DNA from 3 places in the Mesorhizobium sp. M0615 genome. Region 1 is predicted to be linked to each of the others. Evidence: predicted binding sites of a transcription regulator. Region 1 holds the regulator's gene; each other region holds the start of a gene.
What was found. The regulator LexA, encoded in region 1, represses DNA repair genes until DNA is damaged. The targets are predictions, from matches to a motif close to TGTTCNNNNTGTGTTCNG.

Region 1 (3,277 bases):
CACAGCCGCCCTTGTCGGCGCCTATGCCGGCTGGGCCGATTACCGCGCCGACAAGGTGAGAACGCCGCTGGCAAAGCGCTCCTTCGTCGGCTTCCTGTCGCGAAAATTCGCGCTGGCCATGGGCGGCCTCGCCATGACCTCGATCATCGCCGGCAGTGCAACCTTGCTGTTCGCCATCTGGCATTTTCAGCGTGTGTCGCCGCTCAGCCTGATCGCCAATCTGGCCGTGATGCCGATTGTTTCGTTGATCGTCATGCCCTTTGCCGTGCTCAGCGCACTGGCGATGCCGTTCGGCGCCGACGGGCCGTTCCTCTATGTGATGGGCAAGGGTCTGATGGCGATGATCGCTATATCGGCCTGGATTTCCGAGCGCTCGCCGGTCGACGCCGTCGGGCTGATCTCCATCCGCTCGGTGCTGTTGGTGGCGGTCGCCCTCGTCATCGCCACCATGGCCACCACCTGGCTCAGGCTGGCGGCCGTGCCTTTCGCGCTGGCCGGCCTGTTGACGGTGCCGCAGGTGCTTACGCCCGACGTGCTCATATCCGAGGACGCACATCTGGTGGCCATGCCGATAGGTGGCGGCGAACTCGCCCTCAACCGCGAACGCTCCAACGAATTCACCACGGACAATTGGAAACGGGCGCTGCGGGCCGAAACCATTATCCCGCCCGAGATTTTCGAGGCAACAGATACGCGGTTCGATCTCGATCCGCTCGATCTGCCGCCCGGGTCGCCCTTCTATTGCATGGGCGATCTCTGTATCGCCCGACACCCTTCCGGAGCCATTGTAGCCCTTGCCAAAGACCGCAAGACGGCGCGGCCGGCCTGTGCCTTCGCTAGCCTGATCGTCATCGATGACGCCACGGCCTACAATCCGTGCCGCGACCCGCTGGTGCTGGTCGTGACGAAGAAACAGCTGGCCCGCGACGGCAGCGCCGCCGTCTTCTTCGATCCGCAATCGGCAGCTGCAGCGCCAACCATCCGCTTCGCCGTCGACAAGCCGTATCGCCCCTGGCACGAGCAGCGCCGCTTCTCCCGCGAAGCGCGCGGCCTGCCGCCTTACAACCAGCGTGAAAAGTACAAACCCAAGCCGGCTCAGTAGCGCCGGATCAATCCGACAAGCTTGCCCTGCACCTTCACCCTGTCCGGTCCAAAAATGCGGGTCTCGTAGGCCGGGTTGGCGGCTTCCAGGGCGATCGAGGCGCCCTTGCGGCGGAAGCGTTTCAGGGTCGCTTCCTCATCGTCGACCAACGCCACCACGATCTCGCCGGGGCTGGCTGTGTCGGCATTGCGGATGATGACCGTGTCGCCATCGAAAATGCCGGCCTCGATCATCGAATCGCCCTTGACCTCGAGCGCGTAGTGTTCGCCGCCCATGATCATGTCGGGCGGCACCGAGATCGAATGGGTCTGATGCTGGATGGCGTCGATCGGCACGCCGGCGGCGATGCGTCCCATCACCGGGATTGAAATCGAGGAAACGGCATCGTCATTGCCGGCAGACATCGAACGCGACGGCGAGCCCGGCTTGATCTGGCGGCCGAGACCGCCTTGGCCCATCCCGCCTTGTCCCTGGCCGCCTTGCCCTTGGCCGGCTTGACCAAGACTGCCCTGAATGACGCTCGGCGAAAACTTCCTCGCCGCGTTGAGGCCTGGTGCGATCGAGTCGGGTAGCCGCAGCACTTCCAGCGCGCGCGCCCGGTTCGGCAGCCGGCGAATGAAACCGCGCTCCTCAAGCGCTGTGATCAGTCGGTGGATGCCGGACTTGGAGGCGAGGTCGAGCGCTTCCTTCATCTCGTCGAAGGACGGCGGGATTCCGCTCTCCTTCAGGCGTTCATGGATGAACATCAGAAGCTCATGTTGTTTGCGCGTCAGCATCGCGGCCCCCAAGGGTTCTGAAACCAGAATCGGAAAAAACAAACCCAGAACAAACACTATCTGTTCCAGTTGTGTTCCGCAACCTTTTAAAGTTTAATGAATGTGTTGACGTTTTGTTCAGCGTAACGTTCGGCGCTGCGAGCGCCGCCTGCCCATTTGCCGGCAACGGGGTGAAACGAAGACAAAGTGCCTGCGTCGTCGGCTATGATCGCCGCTTCCTTTTCGGACGGGGCTGCGCAGCATCCGCGCCGGGTTCGCTCTGGGCATAGACCTGCAGCGTGTAGCCGATGTGAGCGGTCATCAGAGTTTTCGCACGTTCGACGTCGCGATCGAGGGCCGCTTCCATCAGGGCGGTATGGTGTTCGATCGCCACGGCGTCGCGCAGGGCCGCCACGGCCTTCCGGTGTCCATCCGTGCGGCCGGCGGCGGCGCGCAGCGTCGGGGCCAGACCCAGAAAGCGGTGATGGCGATGCAATTGGTCGGAAATCGTCGCATTGAACTGCTGCAGCCAGCTGGATGTCGCGGCACTGAGCAGCGCCGCATGGAAGGCATCGTGTTTTTCGTACCACGCGTCGACCGCATCATCCGATGGATCGTCGAGAACAGACCCGCACCGTGAGAGACGATAGTGGGCGGCAACGACCGCGTCTTCCCACTCACGGTCGCCTTTCTCGATCGATTCCACCAGCAGGGGCAGTTCGACCACCAGCCGCGCACGCGCCAGATCCTCGAGCTCCGCCCGAGAGACAGAAGCGACCGCAAACCCGCGGTTGCTGATGGCGGTCACAAGCCGTTCCGCCTCCAGCCGCGACAGCGCCTCGCGCAACGGCGTCCAGCCGATGCCGTAGGTGTTGCGCAGCGTGCTCAGCTTCAACGGCGCCGCGGGCGCCAGCCGGGTCGCAAGAATATCGCGCCTGAGCACGCGATAGGCCGCTTCCGTCTTCGAGGTCTGCTCGTCATCCAACATCGTGATCCATCAGACATAAATGCTCGGCTGATCATTATATATCAAAGCCTTTCAACGGAAGAATTATATATAATGTTTGACAGCTCAAGGGGCGACCACTCAAGATCGCCGGCATGTTTCGGCGGCAGGCTCCGCCGCGCGCGTTTGTCCATGGAGGGGCGCCGGATCATGAGCACGACACCCGATCTCGCTACAATCGAAGCAATGGATGCCGCCGATCCGCTGCGCTCCATGCGTGAACGCTTTGTCTTACCGCAAGGCGTAATTTATCTCGACGGCAATTCGCTGGGTGCCGCGTCACCAGCCGTCTTCAGCGAATTGCAGCAGGCCGCCACGCAGGAATGGGCGCACGACCTCATTCGCGCCTGGAACACCGCTGGCTGGTTCAACATGCCGGTGGAACTGGGAGATCAGCTCGGACGACTGATCGGC
Region 2 (3,277 bases), on a different contig from region 1:
CCATGCCGGTGTCGATCGACGGCCGCGGCAGGTCGATGCGCTCATCCTTGGTGACCTGCTCATATTGCATGAACACCAGGTTCCAGAATTCAAGGAAGCGGTCGCCGTCCTCCTCCGGGCTGCCGGGAGGGCCGCCCCAGATGTGCTCGCCACGGTCGATGAAGATTTCCGAGCACGGCCCGCACGGTCCGGTGTCGCCCATAGCCCAGAAATTGTCGGAGGTCGGGATGCGGATGATGCGGTCATCGGAGAAACCGGCGATCTTCTTCCAGAAGCCGGCCGCCTCGTCATCGGTGTGATAGACGGTGACCAGCAGCTTGTCCTTGTTCAGCCCGAACTCCTTGGTGATCAGGTTCCAGGCCAGTTCGATGGCGCGCTCCTTGAAATAGTCGCCGAAGGAGAAATTGCCGAGCATTTCGAAGAAGGTCAGATGGCGCGCGGTGTAGCCGACATTGTCGAGGTCGTTGTGCTTGCCGCCGGCGCGCACGCTTTTCTGCGCGGTGGTGGCGCGCGAATAGGACCGCTTCTCCAGGCCGGTGAAGACGTTCTTGAACTGCACCATGCCGGCATTGGTGAACATCAGCGTCGGGTCGTTGCGCGGCACCAGCGGGCTCGAGGCCACGACCTCGTGGCCCTCCTTGCGGAAATAGTCGAGGAATGTCGACCGGATCTCGTTCACGCCACTCATGAGTGCTGCCTTTTCGCGAAAACCGCCGGCACGGCCGGCGGACACTGGTCTCTGGTTTTTAGAAAATCGCCTTGGCCTTTTAGCGGGCACGCCCTACCCTGTCCAGAAACACGGAATTGGGCCAATCCGGCAACTGCCAAGCCGGCTTCACGCTGCCCAAAAACGAAAACCGCCGGCGCGAAGGCCGGCGGTTTGAAACGCAATACTAAAGAACTCGGTTACTTAAGCATCGGGTAATAGACCGGATTTATGGCCGAACTCTGGCCGTACCCTACATGGCGCCGGATTCTTCCTCGAAGCCGTCGTCGCTTTCGCCGCGCTCGGGGCCGCCATTTTCAAGAAACTTCTCGGCGATCAGCCCGGCATTCTGCCGCAGCGCAAGTTCGATCTCACGCGCCGTGTCGGGATTGTCGCGCAGGAACAGTTTGGCGTTTTCGCGACCTTGGCCGAGACGCTGCGAATTGTAGGAGAACCAGGCGCCGGACTTCTCGACCACGCCGGCCTTGACGCCGAGATCGACCAGTTCGCCGGTCTTGGAGACGCCCTCGCCATACATGATGTCGAACTCGACCACCTTGAAGGGCGGCGCCAGCTTGTTCTTGACCACTTTGACGCGGGTCTGGTTGCCGACGACCTCGTCGCGGTCCTTGACCGAGCCGATGCGGCGGATGTCGAGGCGCACCGAAGCGTAGAATTTCAGCGCGTTGCCGCCGGTCGTGGTCTCGGGCGAACCGAACATCACGCCGATCTTCATGCGGATCTGGTTGATGAAGATGACCATGGTGTTGGAGCGCGAGATCGAGGCGGTCAGCTTGCGCAGCGCCTGGCTCATCAGACGCGCCTGGAGACCGGGCAGCGAATCGCCCATCTCGCCTTCGATTTCGGCGCGCGGCGTCAGCGCCGCCACCGAATCGACGACCAGCACGTCGATGGCGCCTGAACGCACCAGCGTGTCGCATATTTCCAGCGCCTGCTCGCCGGTGTCCGGCTGCGAGATCAAGAGGTTTTCCAGATCGACGCCGAGCTTGCGGGCATAGACCGGATCGAGTGCGTGCTCGGCATCGACGAAGGCGCAGATACCGCCTTTCTTCTGGGCTTCGGCAACTGTGTGCAGCGCCAGTGTCGTCTTGCCCGAGCTTTCCGGCCCGTAGATCTCGACGATGCGGCCGCGCGGCAGGCCGCCGACGCCAAGCGCGATGTCGAGGCCCAGCGATCCGGTCGGCACGGTTTCGATCTCGACGACCTGCTCGTTGGCGCCAAGCCGCATGATCGAGCCCTTGCCGAAGGCGCGCTCGATTTGCGACAGCGCCGCGTCCAGAGCCTTTGATTTGTCCACCGCTTTGTCCTCTACAAGCCGCAAAGAATTCTGAGCCATGATACATCACCCCTTGGTCGTCAATGAAGGCCGGACAATCCGTAATCCCTGCCCATTTTGTACTACTTTTGTTCTCGTTTGGCAAGAGGGGTCAAATATCTGAAAAGCAATCTTTATCCGGATCTGTTCTTTTTTTGTCTCATGGTTTCGTTTCCGGATGTATCACCATTGGGCCAGACGCGCCGGCTGTTTCGATCGGCCGAATCGCCGGCTTGCCTGCGAAGCTCCGCCGCACAGCGTAGCGCTTGTGCGGCTCGAATAACAAAGGTCATATCGCCGGCATGGTGAAATCAGCAAAGATACTGGCGGTGGGCGGCGCCCATATCGATCGCCGCGGCCAGGTGTCGGGCACGTACGTGCCCGCGGCGTCCAACCCCGGCACGATGCGCGAGGATGTCGGCGGCGGCGTCTTCAACGCGCTGCGCAGCCTGGTGCGGCGCGGCGTCTCGGCCTCGCTTTTGTCGGTGCGCGGCGGCGATGCCTCGGCCGAGACGGTTGCGCGCGCCATCGCCGACTCCGGCATTGCCGACCTGTCGGCGGTTTTCCTCGACCGCACGACGCCGAGCTACACGGCGCTGATCGATCGCGACGGCGAGCTGATCACCGGCTTTGCCGATATGGCGCTCTACGATTTGGCGTTCCCCAAGCAGATCCGCCGCTCCAAGGTGCGCGAGGTGGTCGCCGAGGCCGATGCGGTGCTCTGCGACGCCAATCTGCCATCAACGGCGCTGGAGCGGCTGGTGGGGCTCGCCGCCGGCAAGCCGGTGTTCGCCATTGCCATTTCGCCGGCCAAGGTGGTGCGGCTGATACCGGTGCTGAAGGAACTCGCGCAGGTCTTCATGAACCGGCGCGAGGCCATGGTGCTGGCCGGCGTCGATGCCAATGCCGCGGAGCGCGAGATCGTCGACGGACTGCGCTGCAGCGGCCTCACCAGTGGCGTGGTGACGGCGGGCGATGGCCCGGTGCTGGGATTCGACGAAGCCGGCGCCTTCTCTATCCTGCCGCCGGCGCCGAGAAAAGTCGCCGACGTCACCGGCGCCGGCGACGCGCTGGCCGGCGCCACCATCGCTGCCCTGCTGCGCGGCCTGCCCCTGCGCCAGGCATTGCGCGAGGGCGTTGCCGCCGCCACGCTGGCCATTGAAAGCGCCGACGCGGTTCCGGCCTTCACGATTGCGACCTTCACTGAGGCACTGGCTCTTGTGCCCGACGCGCAG
Region 3 (3,277 bases), on a different contig from region 1:
CGAAGGAGAAGTCTGGCTTTTCGACGATTTCGAAAAGAAGCGGAGAATCGGAACGCGCGCGAGCCATGTTGCGGCGAGGTTCGCATCGGCTCCGATTCTCCGCAAGTCCCTCCAGGGTCGAGTGGGGCAAGACCGGGAGGGCACCGTCTGCAGGCCGGGGGACAGGCCGGACGGGATTCTTGGGTCGCCTGCCAACCACGAGGGCAGGGCAGGCGCTACTCTCAGAGCAGCATCAGCTGCTCGGTCGCCTTGGCGGCGGCGACAAACTGGTCGGTTCGGAGCGTGCGCCGCTCGGCGTTGAGGCCGAGCCGCTTGGCCGTGATCTCGAAGCGCCGGCCGATCTGCCAGGCATAGGGGCCGGCGCCTTTCATCCGCTTGCCCCATTCCGAATCATAGTCCTTGCCGTCGCGCATCGAACGGATCAGCGACATCACGTGCCGGTAGCGGTCGGGATAGTGGCGCAGCAGCCAGTCCTTGAAGATCGGCGCCACCTCGAGCGGCAGGCGCAGGATGACATAGCCGGCCTCGCGGGCGCCTGCGGCGCGTGCCGAATCGAGGATACGCTCCATCTCCTGGTCGGTCAGGCCGGGAATGATCGGCGCCACCATGACAGAGGCCGGGATGCCGGCATCGGAAAGCTGCCGGATTGCCTCAAGCCGCTTGGTCGGCGTCGACGCGCGTGGCTCCATGGTGCGCGCCAGCATGCGGTCCATCGTCGTCACCGACAACGCCACCTTGGCCAAGCCCCGTTCGGCCATGCGCGACAATATGTCGATGTCGCGCGTCACCAGATGGGATTTGGTGACGATGCCGACCGGATGGCCGCGCGCCTCCAGCACTTCGAGGATCTCGCGCATGATCCGGTATTGTTTCTCGATCGGCTGGTAGGGATCGGTGTTGGTGCCGATGGCGATGGTGCGCGGCTGATAGCCATCCTTCGACAGTTCCTTGTCGAGCAGCCGCGCCGCATCCGGCTTGGCAAACAGCTTCGCTTCGAAATCCAGCCCAGGCGACAGGCCCATGAAGGAATGCGTCGGCCGGGCGAAACAATAGACGCAGCCATGCTCGCAGCCGCGATAGGGGTTGATCGAGCGGTCGAAGGAAATGTCGGGCGATTCGTTGCGGGTGATGATGGTGCGCGGCTTCTCGACCTGCACTTCGGTCTTGAACGGCGGCAATTCCTCCAGCGAATTCCAGCCGTCGTCGAACACATGCCGGCTGACCGGCTCGAACCGGCCGGACGGGTTGATGCCAGCGGAACGGCCGCGGTTGCGATCCGGACGGACGCGCATGCCGCTCTGTTCGATCATCGCATTGGCCATCTCGGCTCGCCCTGCTCCGAAAGCAGCAATGTCCGCACGCACGATATGTTCCATTTTGGCCCTTTCCCAAGGACTGTCGGCTGGCTGTCGAATCGCTCTGTTCATGAAAATAATCCTATTTCGCTGATGAGAACAAAGCAAGAACTTTTTAGTTGGACCATGCAAAACTGGCGCTGCGCCGGGCTTTCCGCTATTCGGCTAAAAATGCTCAGCGTTCTCATCGAAACCCGGGATGACGAAGAAGGCCTTGCCCGCACGCTCGCCTCATTGATCGGCGGCGCGGTCGAGGGCGTGGTACGCGATGTCATCGTCTGCGACACCGGCTCGACCGACCAGACGCATCGGGTTGCCGATCATGCCGGCTGCCATTTCGTCGCCGGCGGCATCGGCGCGGGAATCAGGCAGGCGAAGGGTGACTGGCTGCTGTTTCTCGAGCCGGGCGCAAGGCTGGCCGACGGCTGGATCGACGACGTCGTCGCTCACACGGCGCGGCAAACCATGCCGGCGCGCTTTTCCCGTGCGCGCGGCAGCCGCACGCCGTTCCTGTCACGGGTGTTTTCGGGCAACCGGGCGCTGGCCGAAGGGCTGGTCATCAGCAAGCGCCAGGCCGCTGCCCTGTCGAAGAACGCGCACAGCGCCGAAGCCCTTGCGCGCGGTCTCGCCACCAGGCGGCTCGACGCCGAAATCTGGCTGGCGCCGAAGAAGTGATGTTTCTCCCTTCTCCCCGTTCCCAGGGAGAAGGGTGCCCGAAGGGCGGATGAGGGGCAGCGTCGGCGTCCCCCCGGAATTGACACTGTCCGCTGCGCCGTCCGGCTTTTTCGCCGCAAAAACCTATTGTGCATTGCACAAAAGCTGACGCGGGATTAGCATTCCGTTGATGCGGGATATCGGGTTTGGGTAGTGCCGGAGCGGTAAGCAAGCGCCGCGTCGTCGTTGCTGCCGTTCATATCTGAGGACCCCGATGAACCTTTCGTCCCCTGACAAATCCGGCGCCCCCAGTCTGGAGGCCATTGCCCGCAACGGCAGCCTGCTACGCCGCATCGCGGTGCGTATCCCGACCTATCTGTCCGACCTGCGCGAAAATCCCGCATGGCTGCCGATGTTCGTGCTTGCCCGCACCATGCCGGCGCGCAAACTGCACTGGCTTGGCGCCAAAGCCGCGCGCCCCGCGCAGAGTGCCGGAGCGACGATGTTCAGGGGCGTCGACCTCAAGTCGATCGTCGCGGCGCTGCGCGCCGATGGCCTGTTCTCCGGACTGGTCCTTCCGCAGGCAATCCACGAAGAGATCGCCAGCTTTGCTCAGAGCACGCCGTGCTTCGGCAATTTCGACCGCCGGCTCGAATTCATGCCCGGAGAACACGCAGAAGCCGAGAAGCGGTTCGGCCGCTCTTTGCTCAGCGGACACTATTTCGAGCGCATCCTCGGCTGCAAGGCGGCACTCGCCATCCAGAACGACCCGCTGCTGCTCGACATCGCCCAGCACTATCTGGGCGGGCAGGCAAAGCTGATCACCACGCGTGTCTGGTGGAGCTTTCCGACCGGCGAGGCTTCCGACGCCGACAAGAACCTTGCCTCGCTCGGCAAATATCATTTCGATCTCGACGACTGGCGGATGCTGAAATTCTTCTTCTATCTCAAGCCCTGCGATGCCGGCACCGGCCCGCATGTCTATGTCAAAGGCAGCCACAACAGGCGCAGCCTCAAGCACCAGTTGACGCTGCTGGTCGGCCATCCGGCGCAAGACGTGCTCAAGGTCTATGGCGACGACAGCCCGGTCACGCTGACCGGCGAGGCCGGCCTCGGCTTCGTCGAGGACCCGTTCGGCTTCCACATGGGCACCGTGCCGTCCACCACGCCACGGCTGATGATGGAGGTCGGCTTCGGCGTCTCGCCGCCCTCGCGCCGCCGCTTCCACGGCGAACCGGTCATCCGCTGAGGCCGGAGCGGATCTCGAC

Region 2: a site for LexA is predicted at 2,122-2,139, ahead of recA (recombinase RecA). Genes of this name have one in related genera too.
Region 3: a site for LexA is predicted at 1,451-1,468, ahead of NKI46_RS24555 (PA0069 family radical SAM protein). Genes of this name have one in related genera too.

Annotation. Positions count from the first base shown of each region.
Region 1 is NZ_JAMYQI010000018.1:82,427-85,703, reverse strand. It holds gene NKI46_RS26775 (ComEC/Rec2 family competence protein) at 1-1,102, shown strand, start outside; gene lexA (transcriptional repressor LexA) at 1,096-1,878, opposite strand; gene NKI46_RS26765 (GntR family transcriptional regulator) at 2,081-2,845, opposite strand; gene kynU (kynureninase) at 3,014-3,277, shown strand, end outside.
Region 2 is NZ_JAMYQI010000011.1:280,424-283,700, reverse strand. It holds gene alaS (alanine--tRNA ligase) at 1-688, opposite strand, end outside; gene recA (recombinase RecA) at 960-2,063, opposite strand; gene NKI46_RS21545 (carbohydrate kinase family protein) at 2,345-3,277, shown strand, end outside.
Region 3 is NZ_JAMYQI010000015.1:13,869-17,145, forward strand. It holds gene rnhB (ribonuclease HII) at 1-67, opposite strand, end outside; gene NKI46_RS24555 (PA0069 family radical SAM protein) at 222-1,376, opposite strand; gene NKI46_RS24560 (glycosyltransferase) at 1,527-2,030, shown strand; gene NKI46_RS24565 (hypothetical protein) at 2,284-3,258, shown strand; gene NKI46_RS24570 (GFA family protein) at 3,248-3,277, opposite strand, start outside.